2 regions of the Thioalkalivibrio thiocyanodenitrificans ARhD 1 genome follow, and region 1 is predicted to be linked to the other one. Evidence: predicted binding sites of a transcription regulator. Region 1 holds the regulator's gene; the other holds the start of a gene.
The links. The regulator sigma-54, encoded in region 1, starts transcription at its own class of promoters, with help from an activator protein. The targets are predictions, from matches to a motif close to TGGCANGNTNCNTGCTT.
Positions count from the first base shown of each region.

Region 2: a site for sigma-54 is predicted at 2,565-2,581, ahead of THITHI_RS0110275 (TorF family putative porin). Genes of this name have one in related genera too.

Region 1 covers NZ_KB900536.1:1,566,087-1,573,463, forward strand. The annotation lists gene lptA (lipopolysaccharide transport periplasmic protein LptA) at 1-271, shown strand, start outside; gene lptB (LPS export ABC transporter ATP-binding protein) at 268-993, shown strand; gene THITHI_RS0107330 (RNA polymerase factor sigma-54) at 1,176-2,672, shown strand; gene hpf (ribosome hibernation-promoting factor, HPF/YfiA family) at 2,718-3,041, shown strand; gene THITHI_RS0107340 (PTS sugar transporter subunit IIA) at 3,051-3,521, shown strand; gene hprK (HPr(Ser) kinase/phosphatase) at 3,524-4,471, shown strand; gene rapZ (RNase adapter RapZ) at 4,468-5,328, shown strand; gene THITHI_RS0107355 (PTS sugar transporter subunit IIA) at 5,355-5,750, shown strand; gene THITHI_RS0107360 (HPr family phosphocarrier protein) at 5,750-6,019, shown strand; gene THITHI_RS0107365 (GGDEF domain-containing protein) at 6,039-7,172, opposite strand.
Region 2 covers NZ_KB900536.1:2,179,116-2,186,492, forward strand. The annotation lists gene THITHI_RS0110265 (ammonium transporter) at 156-1,400, opposite strand; gene glnK (P-II family nitrogen regulator) at 1,438-1,776, opposite strand; gene THITHI_RS0110275 (TorF family putative porin) at 1,848-2,504, opposite strand; gene THITHI_RS0110280 (accessory factor UbiK family protein) at 2,780-3,073, shown strand; gene THITHI_RS0110285 (sulfite oxidase) at 3,275-4,627, shown strand; gene THITHI_RS0110290 (c-type cytochrome) at 4,723-5,043, shown strand; gene THITHI_RS0110295 (glycosyltransferase family 2 protein) at 5,199-6,227, opposite strand; gene THITHI_RS0110300 (lysylphosphatidylglycerol synthase transmembrane domain-containing protein) at 6,263-7,183, opposite strand; gene THITHI_RS0110305 (ArnT family glycosyltransferase) at 7,258-7,377, shown strand, end outside.

The DNA of each region.
Region 1 (7,377 bases):
CGCGCTCACACGCATGGAAGCCGAGGGCGATCTCGTCACCCTGCGAACCCTCACCGAAGACGGCCGCGAGGTCCATGCCGAATCCCGGCACATGGATTACCTGGCCGAGGATCGTCAGGTGGTCCTGACAGGGCAGGCGCGCATCTGGCAGGCGGAAGACGAATTCAGGGGCGATCGCATCGTTTACGATCTTGACCGGGAGACCCTGGATGCCGCCGCGGGTGACGCAGGCCGGGTGGAGGTCATCATCACTCCACGGGAAGCTCAATGAGCCAGTTGGCGGCCTGGGACCTGGTCAAGCGTTACCGCCGGCGCACCCCGGTCGCCGGCGTATCGCTGCACGTGGACAGCGGTGAAGTGGTCGGACTGCTTGGGCCGAATGGTGCCGGCAAGACCACCTGCTTTTACATGATCGTCGGGCTGGTGCCCAGCGATGCCGGCCGGATTGTGCTCAACGACCGGGATCTCACCCCTTTCCCCATGCATGCGCGTGCGCGAATGGGCATCGGCTACCTGCCCCAGGAAGCCTCCGTGTTCCGCAAGCTCTCCGCCGCCGACAACATCCTCGCGGTGCTCGAGACACGGCGTGACCTGGACGCCGAGCAGCGCGGCGAACACCTGGAAGCACTGCTGGAGGAACTCCAGATCGCCCACATCCGGGAGAGTCTCGGCGTCAGTCTCTCCGGCGGCGAACGGCGCCGGGTGGAGATCGCCCGGGCACTCGCCACGGAACCGGCATTCATCCTGCTGGACGAGCCCTTCGCCGGCGTGGACCCGCTGTCGGTCGTGGAGATTCAGCGCATCATCACCCATCTCAAGGACCGGGGCATTGGCGTTCTCATCACCGATCACAATGTACGTGAAATCCTGGGCATCTGTGACCGGGCCTACATCATGAACGAAGGAAGGATCTTCGCCGAGGGGCCGCCCGAGGCCCTGCTCGCCAACGAGCAGGTGCGGAAAACCTACCTGGGAGAACATTTCAGACTGTGAAACTCGGTTTATTTCCGGGTATGAGGATGCGAAGTACATGCCAATTTCTGCCTGCGCTACCCTATAATGGGCTCATGAACGCATGCATGCCGCTGACAACCAGCAAACGACCGCGCACCGGAGCCCGTCCGGAGCAACACACCCTGCCCACATGCGCCCGGGCAGATACTGCCTGACAAGCGATGCTCAAACCTTCCGTCCAGCTGCGTCTAGGCCAGAGCCTGACCATGACGCCCCAGCTGCAACAGGCTATTCGCCTGCTGCAGCTCTCCACGCTGGAACTCCAGGCCCAGATCCAGGAAACCCTGGAGACCAACCCCATGCTGGAAAGCGTGGAGGGCGAAGCCGAAAGCACCGAGCCCGACCACACCTCCGGTGCATCGGACAGCGCCCCCAATGGCGAGGCGGCGCCGGAGTTGGAAGGCCTCCCCGGCCCTGATGAGCGTGGTGCCGGCGAGGACATCCCCGAAGACCTGCCGGTGGACAGCAACTGGGAGGACATCTACGACGTCGCGCCCCTCGGCGCGTCCGGTAATCGGCCCGAGTACGAGGGTCGCGACCTGTTCGAGAACCAGAGCGGCGCGGGCGAGTCGCTTCGCGAGCACCTCATGTGGCAGCTCAACCTGATGCACATGAGCGAGGAGGACCGCGCCATCGCCATGGCACTGGTGGATGCGATCAGCGAAGACGGCTACCTGACCGAGCCCATGGAGTCCATCCAGGCGAGCCTGTCCGGCGACATGGAGATGGATCTGCCCGTGGAGGAGATCGAGGCGGTCCTGCACCTGGTGCAGCAACTGGATCCGGTGGGCAGCGGCGCGCGTGACCTGTCGGAGTGCCTGCTGATCCAGCTCCGGCAACTGCCCGCGGACACCCGCTGGCTCAACGAGGCGAAGCTGCTGGTTCGCGACCACCTGGAAAGTCTGGGTTCCCGGGATTACCGTCAGCTCACCCGGGCCCTGCACGTCGGCGAGCACGAACTGCAACAGATCATCAGCCTGATCCGGGGCCTCAACCCCCGGCCCGGCACACTGATCAGCAACGACACACCCCAGTACGTGATCCCCGACGTGTTCGTGCGCAGGCACGAAGGGCGATGGCAGGTGGAGCTCAATCCGGATATCGCCCCACGTCTGAGGGTCAACCCGCTGTACGCAAGTTTCGTGCGCCGCGCGGATTCCAGCCAGGACAACGTCTACATGCGCAACCATCTCCAGGAGGCGCGCTGGTTCATCAAGAGCCTCCAGAGCCGCAACGAGACGCTGCTGCGGGTAGCCAGCGCCATCGTCGAACAGCAGCGCGGCTTCCTCGAGCATGGCGAGGAGGCCATGAAGCCGCTGGTGCTTCGCGATATCGCCGAACAGCTGGACATGCACGAATCCACCATCTCCCGGGTCACCACGCAGAAGTACATGCACACCCCCCGGGGAATCTTCGAGTTCAAGTACTTCTTCTCCAGCCATGTGGGTACCGCGGACGGCGGTGAATGCTCCGCGACCGCGATCCGCGCCATGATCCGGAAGCTGATCTCCGAGGAGCCTTGCGGCAAACCCATGAGCGACAGCAAGATTGCCGCAATACTGGTGGAACGCGGCATTCACGTGGCCCGCCGGACAGTTGCCAAGTACCGGGAAGGCATGGCCATCCCGCCGTCCAACGAGCGCAAGCGCCTCGTTTGACCCAAATCCACCCTCTCTACATAGAAACTATCCAAGGAGCCCCCTATGCAGATCGACCTGACCGGACATCATGTAGACCTTACCCAGGCACTGCGCGATTATGTTCACGAGAAATTCGAGCGCCTGGAGCGTCACTTCGACAATGTCATCGATGTGCACGTGATCCTCACGGTGGAGAAGCTTCAGCACAAGGCCGAGGCCACCATGCTGGTAACCGGAAACAACCTGTTTGCCGACGCCACGCATCAGGACATGTACGCAGCCATCGACGCACTCGTGGACAAGCTGGATCGCCAGGTGGTCAAGCACAAGGAGAAACTGAAGGATCATCACCGCGCGGAAGGATCACACCGCAACCACGGGGAATAAGGTCCATCCATGAACATCAGTGATCTGTTGGCCCCCGACCGGGTCGTATGCAGCAACGAGGTCAGCAGCAAGAAGCGGGCGATCGAGATGCTGAGTGAACTGCTGGCATCCAGCAGTCCGGAACTCGCCGTCGGGGAGATTTTCGACAGCCTCCTGTCCCGTGAACGTCTCGGCAGCACCGGACTCGGCCGCGGCGTGGCGATCCCCCACGGCCGCGTCTCGGGCATCGACAACGCGGTCGCCGCCATGCTCAAACTTGACCGGGGCGTGGACTACGACGCCCCGGACAAGGAGCCGGTGGACATTCTGTTCGCCCTGCTGGTGCCCCGGGAGTCCACCGATGAGCATCTGCAGATCCTTGCCACGCTGGCACACATGTTCGCCGACTCGACGACCCTCGCCCACCTGCGCGACGCCGAGGACAGCGATGCCCTGCTCTCCCAGGTGAGTCGCTGGAAGGGCGGCGGGGAAAGCGAATAGCCATGAGCGAGTCGCTCACCGTTCGTTCCCTGGTGGACGCCATGGACGAACGACTGGGCCTGCAATGGGTTGCCGGTCTGAAGGGCAGCGAACGCAGGCTGGCACGGCACACCCAGATGGAGGGGCCGATCTCGCTGGTGGGCCATCTCAACCTGATCCATCCCAATCAGGTCCAGGTCCTGGGCAAGGACGAGGTGGCCTACCTGTCGGGCCTTCGCAGGAACTCACAACGCGATGTGCTCGAACAGCTCACCAGTGGTCAGTCCGTGCTGCTGATCATCGCCGACGGGCAGGAGCCCCCGGCAGCCCTTCGGGAACAGGCCGAGGACTGCAACCTTCCTTTGTTATGCACACCGCTTCCCAGCTATGAACTCATCAATATCCTGCGTTACTTCTTCAGCAACAAGCTGGCGGAAACCATCACGCTGCACGGTGTGTTCATGGAGGTCATGGGCATCGGCGCGCTCATTACCGGCAACAGCAGCGTCGGCAAGAGCGAACTGGCCCTGGAGCTCATCAGTCGCGGACACCGGCTGATCGCCGACGATGCCCCGGAATTTGCGCGCATCACCCCGGACACCCTGCGCGGAACCTGTCCGCCGGTGCTCCAGGATTTCCTTGAGGTGCGTGGCCTCGGGGTCCTCAACATCCGTTCCATGTATGGCGACAGCGCCATCAAGGACAGCAAATATCTGCGCCTGATCGTTCGGTTGTTCGACCTGGGCCACCCGGAAGAACCGGAAGGTGACCGCCTGCACGGGGGCCGGCAGACACGGGTCATCCTCGGTCTGGAGATACCGGTAATCAATCTGCCGGTCGCACCGGGCCGCAACCTGGCCGTGATGGTGGAGGCCGCCGTTAGAAATCACCTGCTGCGCCTGAAGGGCTATTATGCAGGTGAGGATCTGGCCGCCCGTCAGCGTCGCGCCATGCAGGAGGATGGCTCGTGAAACTGATCATCGTCAGCGGACTGTCCGGCTCCGGCAAGACCGTGGCCCTGCATGCCCTGGAGGATGCCGGCTATTATTGCGTGGACAACCTCCACCTGGGCCTGCTCACCGCCTTCGTACGCCAGCTCATGACGCCGAAGCTGCAGCTCTACGAAACCGCCGCGGTGGGCATTGACGCGCGCAGCGGCATCGAGGAACTGGACCACTTTGGAGAGATCATCGACGAGATCCGCAACCTGGGTGTTGATCTGCAGATCATCTTCCTGCGGGCGGATGAAGAGATCCTGCTGCGCCGCTTCAGCGAGACCCGCCGCAAGCACCCCCTGGCCCGGCGCGGCATGCCCCTGATGGAGGCCATCAATCTGGAGCGCAGTCTGCTGTCCCGGATCGCGGTGCGCGCTGACCTGATCGTGGACACCACGCGCACGAATGTGCACCAGCTCACCCATCTTGTCCGCGACCGGGTCGAGCAGGCGGGAGATCAGGCGCTTTCCCTACTGTTCCAGTCTTTCGGGTTCAAACATGGCGCGCCGGTGGACTCGGATTTCGTCTTCGATGTACGCTGTCTGCCCAATCCCTACTGGGAACCCATGCTGCGCCGCCTCACAGGACTGGACGCCGACGTGGCATCCTTCCTGGGGCAATACCAGGTGGTCGACAGGATGTTTGACAGCCTACGGGATTTTCTCGAACAGTGGATACCCTGCTTCGAGTCGGAGCATCGCAGCTATATGACCGTCTCCCTGGGATGTACCGGCGGACAGCATCGCTCGGTCTACCTGGCCGAGCGCCTGGCCCGGCACTTCAGGGAAAGTCGCGGCACCGACGTCAGCACGCGTCACCGCGAACTGAGTTGAACCCGAGCAGAAACGGGACCCCCATCATGGCAGTCGGCCTGTTGATCATCACGCACAACCATATCGGTGAGGACCTGCTCAGCACGGCCAGATCCATGCTCGGTCAGCTGCCGCTGGATACCGCCTGGCTGGCGGTGTCCCAGGCAGGTGATCCCGACGAACTGCTGACCCAGGCCCTGGTGCAACACCGTCGGCTCAATGCGGGTGACGGGGTGCTGGTACTGACGGACATGTACGGCTCCACACCGAGCAACATCGCCACCCGGCTGCTGCAACAGCCCAAGACCCAGGTAATCGCGGGGATCAACCTGCCCATGCTGGTGAGGGTGCTCAACTACCCGCAACTGCGCCTGCACGAACTGGTGAACAAGGCGATCAGCGGAGGCCACGACGGTATCGTGCTGTGCGAGACCGAGTGCTGATGATCGAACGCGAACTGACCATTATCAACCGCCTGGGCATGCATGCCCGGGCCGCCGCCAAATTCGTCAGCCTGGCCAGCCAGTTTCAGAGCGAGATCGAACTGGAGCGGGGCGGCCGGAGAGTCAACGGCAAGAGCATCATGGGCGTCATGATGCTGGCCGCGAGCCGCGGCTCCACCATTCGGCTGCTGGCCCGGGGTGACGACGAACAGTCCGCCATTGAGGCGCTGACAGAACTCGTCGAAACCCGGTTCGGAGAAGCGGAGTAACGACCGCCCGGCCGGCCGGTCACATCCGGAACCGGTCGTATATCTGCCCCGGTTCCCTCACCCCGTACCCGGCATGGGTGGTCAGCGACTGCCCGATGACGACCCGGTTGCGGCCCTCCTGCTTGGCGCGCAGAAGTGCCTGGTCAGCGGCATCGACCAGGGCGCGGCCGGCCGAGGCTGGATCAACGGCAACTCCATGGACCACCGCGCACTGAGCCGCACCCAGAGACACCGTCACCGACAGATCCAGGTCCTCCTCGACCACCACCGGATGGCCCGCCACGGCGGCCCGGATGCGCTCGGCCACCTCGAGAACCGCGCCAAACTCCAGGCGGGTGAGCAGCACCACGAACTCCTCGCCCCCGTAGCGGGCCAGCATGTCGAACGGCCGCACATGGCGCGCGATACGCTGGGCCACATCCCGGATCACCCGGTCGCCCACGGAATGGCCGTGTGCGTCATTGACCGTCTTGAAGTGGTCGATGTCCACGAAAAGGCACGCCAGCACCCCGCCCTCTCTCTGGGCCCGGGCACACTCCAGGGGCAGTTGCTCGTCAAAGTAGCGGCGATTGCGCAGGCCGGTAAGGGAATCGGTCAGCCCCAGTTCCCGCAGCCTGCGCAGGTTCAGGGCGTTTTCAATGCATACCGCGGTCACCGCCGCCAGCTCTTCCAGGAAGTAGGTATCCAGGCCCGCCAGATAACGCTGCGGATCCCGGCTGCCCAGGACCAGCGCGCCCAGGGGTTGCTCGCCGCGGCGCAGCGGAATAATGGCGAGGCTTGCCAGGTCGTGACGCCCGCCGCAGCGCTGCGCGTGCAGGCGGGGGTCGTAAGGCCCCACATAACTGCGCAGCGGCAGGCTGCCCGCGGGGTTCAGTTCCACCTGCCCCGGTTTTACCGGGATATTGGCCTCGGCGATGGCCAGCGCCACCTCGCCCGTAATGTCTTCCAGCAGGATACCCACGTGGTCCAGACGGGAGATCCTGGGCAGGTCCCGGGACAGCAGGCCGATGATCTCCGCCAGGCCCGCGGCGCCCATCAGCTTGAGCGCCAGGGATTGCACCCGGTTGAGCTTGCTTTCATTCTCCCGGACGCGGCGCAGCAGGTCATCCAGTTGACTGCGCAGCCGCCGGTTTTCCTTCGCCAGTTGATCCATCACTGCCGCTCCCCGCATCGGGCTCAAGGCCCGTTTCCCCCATGCCTCGGACACCGGTTCAGGGCATCCGGATCATGTGCACAAACCGCCCGCCGTCCCCCGTCCGGAGCCGTGCAGACGGCGCAATCATGCCCGTTCTGCATCCCGGGCACCCATACACCGGCCTCAATGACAGCCGATCCGGGCCGCCGGTGCAAGTGCAGCG
Region 2 (7,377 bases), 610 kb from region 1:
ATGTGAGCAGACATCAACCGCCTTCGGTCCAGCGTCCCATCGAGGCACTTGAACCATCCTGTGCCTCACTCCAAAAAAGCGGGCGCCGAAGCGCCCGCAACAGACCACACCTTGTGTGAGAGGTGCTGGCGGCCCGCGAACGGGCCCGGTAAACCCTATTTGACGGTGAACTCCGGGTAGGCCTCCAGTCCGCACTCGGACTGGTCCACACCCTGGTATTCCTCGTCCTCGCTGATCCGGATGCCCATCAGGGCCTTGAGGATCGCCCAGACGATGAGGCTCGCCACGAACACGAACACGAAGATCGCCACGATGCCGATCAGCTGATTGATGAAGGTGGCATCCGGGTTGGACAGCAGCACCGCAAACACACCCCAGATACCGGCCGTGCCGTGCACGGAGATGGCACCCACCGGGTCGTCGATCCGCAGCTTGTCCAGACCGATGATGGAGAACACCACGATGGCACCGCCGATGGCGCCGATGATCACCGCCAGCAGCGGCGAAGGCATCAGCGGTTCGGCGGTAATGGACACCAGACCCGCGAGGGCGCCGTTGAGCCCCATGGTGAGGTCGGTCTTGCCGTAGACGAGGCGGGTGATGATCAGCGCGGCGAGCACACCGCCGGTAGCGGCCAGGTTGGTGTTGGTGAACACCTGGGCCACGGCGTTGGCGGACTCGATGTCGGAGACCTTCAACTCGGATCCGCCGTTGAACCCGAACCAGCCCATCCACAGGATGAAGGTACCGAGCGTCGCCAGCGGCAGGTTTGAGCCGGGAATGGCATTGACCTCACCCCTGGGACCGTACTTGCCCTTGCGCGCCCCGAGCAGCAACACACCGGCAAGGGCCGCCACGGCACCGGTCATGTGCACGATGCCGGAACCGGCGTAATCCAGGTAACCGATCTGGTCCAGCCAGCCTTCGCCCCAGCTCCAGTAGCCCTGGAAGGGATAGATGACGCCGGTCATGAACACCGCGAAGGCCAGGAAGGCCCAAAGCTTCATGCGCTCGGCCACGGCACCGGAGACGATGGACATGGCAGTGGCCACGAACACCACCTGGAAGAAGAAATCGGACATGCCGGAGTAGTAGATCTCGCCGTCGCTGGCGAGTACTTCCTCGACGGTGTTGTCGCCGCCGATGAAGAAACTGAGTCCCGGAATGACAGAGTTCAGGCCGTCGCCGTACATGATGTTGTAGCCGATGAACATGTACATGATGCAGGCGAGCGAGTAGAGCGCGACGTTCTTGGTGAGAATCTCGACCGTGCTCTTGCTGCGGACAAGACCGGCCTCCAGCATGGAGAAACCCGCGGCCATCCACATGACCAGCGCGCCGGATACCAGGAAATAGAAGGTATCGAGCGCGTAGGCAACTTCAATGACTTGACTTTCCACTTGTGTGTCCTCCGCTAACGCTTGTCAGCTTTGTGATTTAGAGGGCGTCGGTGCCGCTCTCGCCGGTACGGATGCGGATCGCCTGTTCCAGCGGAAACACGAAGATCTTGCCGTCGCCGATCTTGCCGGTGTTGGCGGCCTTGGTGATGGCCTCGATGACCTGATCCGCCATGGCGTCGTCCACGGCCACCTCGAGCTTCACCTTGGGCAGAAAATCCACCACGTACTCGGCGCCCCGATAGAGTTCCGTATGCCCTTTCTGCCGGCCGAAGCCCTTGACCTCCGTGACCGTGATGCCCTGCACCCCGATCTCCGAGAGGGCTTCGCGCACATCGTCGAGCTTGAACGGCTTGATGATTGCAGTGACTAGTTTCATGTGAGTCCTCTCCCGGGAAGCGGGCCCGCTCAGGCGGGGACCGCCCCCATGAAATGGTGTTTCCCGCTGCTTCAGAACGACATGGTGTAGGAGACGTAGGCGCGCAGATCATCGTCATCCGTGAGGTCGTTCCGGACGATACCGATCTCGAAATCGCTCTTGGTCAGAAAGATGCCGTACCAGGTGTAGTCCTCGGCGGCGCTGTCGTCGAAAGCCACGTGGCCGATGCGGGCGCCGGCGGTCATGTCGCTGGCCACATCGAACTCGGCGCCAAGCTCATAGGAGATCGTGCCCTCGAAATCGCCGTCATCGGCGTTGGTCACGTAGGCGAGGCTTCCGTAGAAGTTCATGAAGCTCAACTCGCCGTAGAGCTCGCCGAAGTCGGCATCATCGCTGCGCGGATAGGTGTAGGCGATGTAGCCCACGTCGTAGCCGATGTCGCCCGCCTCGCCGGAGAAGCCCAGGTAGAGGTCGAGTTCGTAGTCGCCGCCGCCGCCGAGACTCGACATCCAGGTGCCGACGTAGAATCCGGATTCGTGCTCGTAGTCGAGCCCGCCGGAGATGGCAGCGTCATCGTCGGATTCGCTGACGCCACGGAAGAGGTAGTTGCTGGTGAGGCCGATGTTCGCGCTCACCTCGGCCATGGCGGTGCCGCCGGTGAGCCCTCCCACCATCAGCGCGCCGGAAAGGGCGGAGGCCAGCAGGGTCTTCTTGATGCGGTTGTTCATCGTGTTGCTCTCCTGGATTCGGGATTCTCGGTATGCAATCAGACGTTGCCGGCTTCACTGATGCACAGCGTGTGCCACAACTTTTTTCGCTTTGCATACAAATGGTTATGGGGAAGCCGGCAGAGACCGGACGGATGGCGCACCAATGGAGAGCGCCCTGCGCACGGATTTGCACCATATCCGTGCGCGCGACCGGCTGGTCTGGGGCACCGGGTCGGGGGCACAATGAATCGAACCCAAGACACCCCGTCGAACCGCAGCCAGGGAGGATCCCCATGCCCACCACAACCCAGCCCCTCGATGACCTGGTCCGGCGCCTGGCGGAGATGATGCCGGCGTCGGTCCGTCACGTTCAGGAGGACGTGGAGAAGAACCTCAAGGCGGGGCTCGCCGGTGCCCTGCAGCGCATGGATCTGGTCACGCGGGAGGAGTACGAGGTGCAGGCGAAACTCCTGGCCCGCAGCCGGGAGCGGCTGCAGGAACTGGAGGCCCGCGTTGTCGCCCTGGAGCAGGCGCTCTGGGCCGCGCGCGCCAGGGGATCACAGGGAAAGCCTCCGCCCGGGGAATAAACCCCGCCAACCCCGCATCTTCCTTGACAGGGTCCAAGGAAGGACTATGAGGATAGGGTCGGGAATTTAGAATCTGTCTAAGTTCTTCGGCCTGCCACGTTGTGCTTGAGCACCTGAGACGCGAACATCCGGGCGACCGTTGCCGGCGCCCGATTCACCTTTCGCGTGACACATCGATAACGATGCTGGAGGGGTAGGAACATGAAAAAAACGGATAACGGCACCTGGGAATGGCTGCGGGGCTATACCCGCGATCATGGCGCGAGCCCTCAGGACCTGGAAATCTTCGACGAGGTATCGTCCCGTCGCCAGTTCTTCGGCCAGGTGGGCAAGGGGGGCGCCGCCCTTGCCCTGCTCGGCTTCGGCGCCGGCACCGAGGCGGCCCTGCAGGGTCTGTTCGGCCGCGGCATGATCCCCGCCGCCTGGGCGAACACGGGGGCCGATATCACCGACGAGCAGGCCAGGCACATGATTGCCGACGCCGGCAAGGAAGGCCTGATCGTCTACAACGAACGTCCCATGAACGCGGAGACCCCGCCGCACCTGCTGGCCGACGCGGTCACCCCCGCCAAGCGCCACTTCATTCGCAACAACGACATGATCTCCGATCGGGCCATGCGCAAGGACCCCCAGGGCTGGAAGCTGGAGATCGAGGGGGAGGTACACAACACGGTCTCCTTCAGCCTGGACGACCTGAAGGGCATGCGCACGGTCTCTTATCGCGTACCCATCGAGTGCGGCGGCAACGGTCGTGCCCGTTTCGATCCCTCTCCTCGGGGCAACCAGTGGAAGTATGGCGCCATCGGTAATGCCGAGTGGACCGGTGTACCCCTGGCCGAATTACTGAAGGCCGCTGGACTCAAGGACACCGCCGTGTACACCGCTCACTATGGTGAAGAGCCGATCCTGGGCGACCGCCCCCGTTTCTCCAGGGGCATCCCCATCGAGAAGGCGATGGAGCCGCACACCCTGGTTGCCTTCCAGATGAACGGTCACGACATCCCCGCTGCTCACGGCTATCCCGTCCGTCTGGTGGTACCAGGCTGGGTGGGCAGCTGCTCCCATAAGTGGCTCAACAAAGTCGTGGTTCGGGATCGCGAGCATGACGGTCGTGGTATGACCGGTTACTCCTATCGCATGCCCAGATATCCCGTGCGCCCCGGGGATCGCCCGCCCGAGGAGGATATGGTGGTGGCCACTTCCTGGGTGGTTAAGTCACTGATCACGGGGCCTGCCGAGGACAGCGAGTTCAAGGTCGGTGAGACCATCAAGGTCACCGGCCACGCCTGGGCCGGCGAGAACGATGTCAAGGAGATGTGGGTGTCCACCGACTTCGGCCTGAACTGGAATAAGGCCAAGCTCGGCAGCCCCCACAACAAATATTCCTGGCAGCAGTGGGAGACCGACCTGAAGTTCGACGGAAAGGGCTACTACGAGATCTGGGCCCGGGCCGTGGACGACGAAGGCAACACCCAGCCCATCATCGAGGGCTGGAATCCCCGGGGTTATCTCGGCCACAAGGTGCACCGCGTGCCGGTGGTGATCCAGGCCTGAAGGCAGAAAAACCTCAGGCACGAGAAGCGGCGGTCCGGTCATCGGGCCGCCGCTTTCTCTGTCAACGACAACAATCCCGACGAGGAAGGAACAAGATGTTCAAGCGACACCGTCTCTCCCTGTGGCTGACCGCCCCCGCGCTGCTGACCGCATGGCTGGTGGGCCTTCCCGTTTCGCAGGGCGCCCTGACGACCGACGCCCGGGCGGACGAGATGACCCCGAAACAGCTTTTCGAAGTGCACTGCGCGGCCTGTCACTCCATCGAGCTGCCCATGACCCAGCGCCTGGCCCGCCATGACTGGGAATGGGTTCTCGACGACATGGAGGACTACGGCATGACCTGGCTCACAGACGAGCAACGCGAGCAGATCGTGGATTACCTGACCGAGAACTACGGGCGCGACACGCCGCGCTAGCGGAAGTCGGGTCTTCCCTTGACGACGAAAGCAGACACTCCGGTGTCTGCTTTTTTACATCCATCACCGGTATACGCCGCCGGCGCATGCGTCCCCCGGTCCGCCCTGATCCCGCCTGTCGCGGTGGGGTGGCGCTTCGGCAGGGCCGCAACGCCTCAGGCGTCGCGCCGATACCACTGCGCCTCGTCGCCTTCCCCCGGGTCGCCCGGGCGCACCACGTAGGAGCGCTGCTGCCCCGATTCGAAATAGGTGCGCGTCATCAGCTCGCTCAGTACCCCGGTGGTAATCAGCTGCACCGAGACCAGCATGCACATCACGCCCACAAACAGCAACGGACGGGTACCGATGTCCGAGCCCATGAAGACCTTGATCACGAACAGGTAACCCAGGATCACGGAACCGATGGCGCCGAACACCAGGCCGATGGAACCGAAGAAATGGCCGGGCCGCGCCTTGAAGCGCATGAAGAAATAGACCGACAGCAGGTCAAGGATCACGCGGAAGGTGCGGGAAATGCCGTACTTGGACGTACCGTGCGCGCGGGCATGGTGCTGCACCACGTGTTCGCGTATCCGCCGGGGGGAGGTCTGGGTGGCGAACCAGGCCGGGATGAACCGGTGCATCTCCCCGTACAGGCGCACCCCCTTGAGGACGTGGGCGCGAAACACCTTCAGGCTGCAGCCGTAATCGTGCAGGTTCACACCCGTAATGGACCGGATCAGCCTGTTGGCGATGCGTGACGGGATCTTGCGCCGCCAGAAGTCATCCTGGCGGTTCTTGCGCCAGCCCGCCACCATGTCCAGGTCCTCGTCGATCAGGCGCTGCACCATGTCGGGGATGTCGGCCGGGTCGTTCTGCAGATCGCCATCGAGCAGCGCCACCACGCTGCCCCGGGCGCAGTCGATGCCCGCCTGCATGGCGGCGGTCTGGCCGAAGTTGCGCTGCAGGGTGAGCACCCGCACGTGAGGCCCGAAACGCTCGCGCTGGGCGCGCATACGTTCGTTGGTGGCATCCGCGCTTCCGTCGTCCACGAGGACAATCTCCCAGGGATGGGGATAGTCGCCCAGCACCTCGTGGATCCGCGCCAGCATGGGCGCGACGTTCTCCTCCTCGTTGTACATGGGCACCACCAGCGAAAGACTCAGGCCGGCGGCCGTCCCCGGCGGCCGGGGCATCTCGTTCATCGCGGGCGTGTCGGTCGCACTCATGGGCATGCATTCTAGCCGTTTTGGAGGGCATCGCGCCCGCCCGGCAGGGTGAAAGTCAGCAGGCCACCGAACACCGCCGAGCCCAGCAGGAACAGGTGCAGGTTCACGGCCGCGGCCAGGGCGGCATCGGCGGTCACGCCAAAGGGCAGCAGTGCGGCCACCACGCCGGCTTCATAGGTGCCGGCCCCGGCCACACCGTGGACGGGCAGCACGCTGGTGAGATCGCCGGCAATCACCGCCAGCCATGCCGCAGCACCCGGGACCTCCAGGAACAACCCGAGCACCCAGACGAATACCGCCAGTTTCAGGAGCCAGTTGGCGAACGTCCAGGCCCAGGCGCGCCAGAACGTGCGGGGGGAATCGGGCAGCGCATCGAAGGCCCGGTACAGGAGCGCGCGCACGCGCCCCCCCTGCGGGTCCCCAAGCCGGTCGCGAAGCCGCGGCGCGAGCCGTTGCGCCACGGGCAGCAGGGCGAGCCACACGGCGGCGCCGGACAGGGCCGCCCATGGCCCCAGCAGGGACGCGCCCGCCGCAACCCAGGCGAACAGACCCAGGGTGTGCAGATCCATGAGCCGGAACCAGAGCAGCACGGGTACCGAATGGGTGGGCGGCACCTGGAAGTGGCGCGCCATCAGTACGGGAAAACTTAACTCCCCGGTGCGCATGGGCAGCAGATTATTGAGCAGATTGTGAACCAGCGTGAGGCGCAGGCAGACGAGAAAGCGCCCCCGCATCCCGTGGCGATAATAGTCGTAGACGCGCAGCGCGCGCAGCCAGTAGGTGAACAGGGTCAGCGCCACGGCGGCGGCAACCCCCGGGAGCGCCACATCTCGCCACGGCGACAGCAGCGCGCGCCAACCGAACCAGGCCTCCACGAACACCACGAAGGCTATGAAGATGACGGCGGAAAGCAGTGATCGCAGGTTCGGCATGGCGATAGGCGCGCCGCACTGGTGGGGGCCGGTGCGGACGGTTAGACTGTGCCACTTTCCAGAAAGGCCCCGGCATGACCCACACAGATCCCGGCGGGCACGGCCTGCGGACAGTCCCGGAGCGTTGGCTCGGCGTGGCGCTGGGCGTCGCGGTGTTTGCCGCGTTCTTTTTCAATCTGCACGGTTTCCCGCTG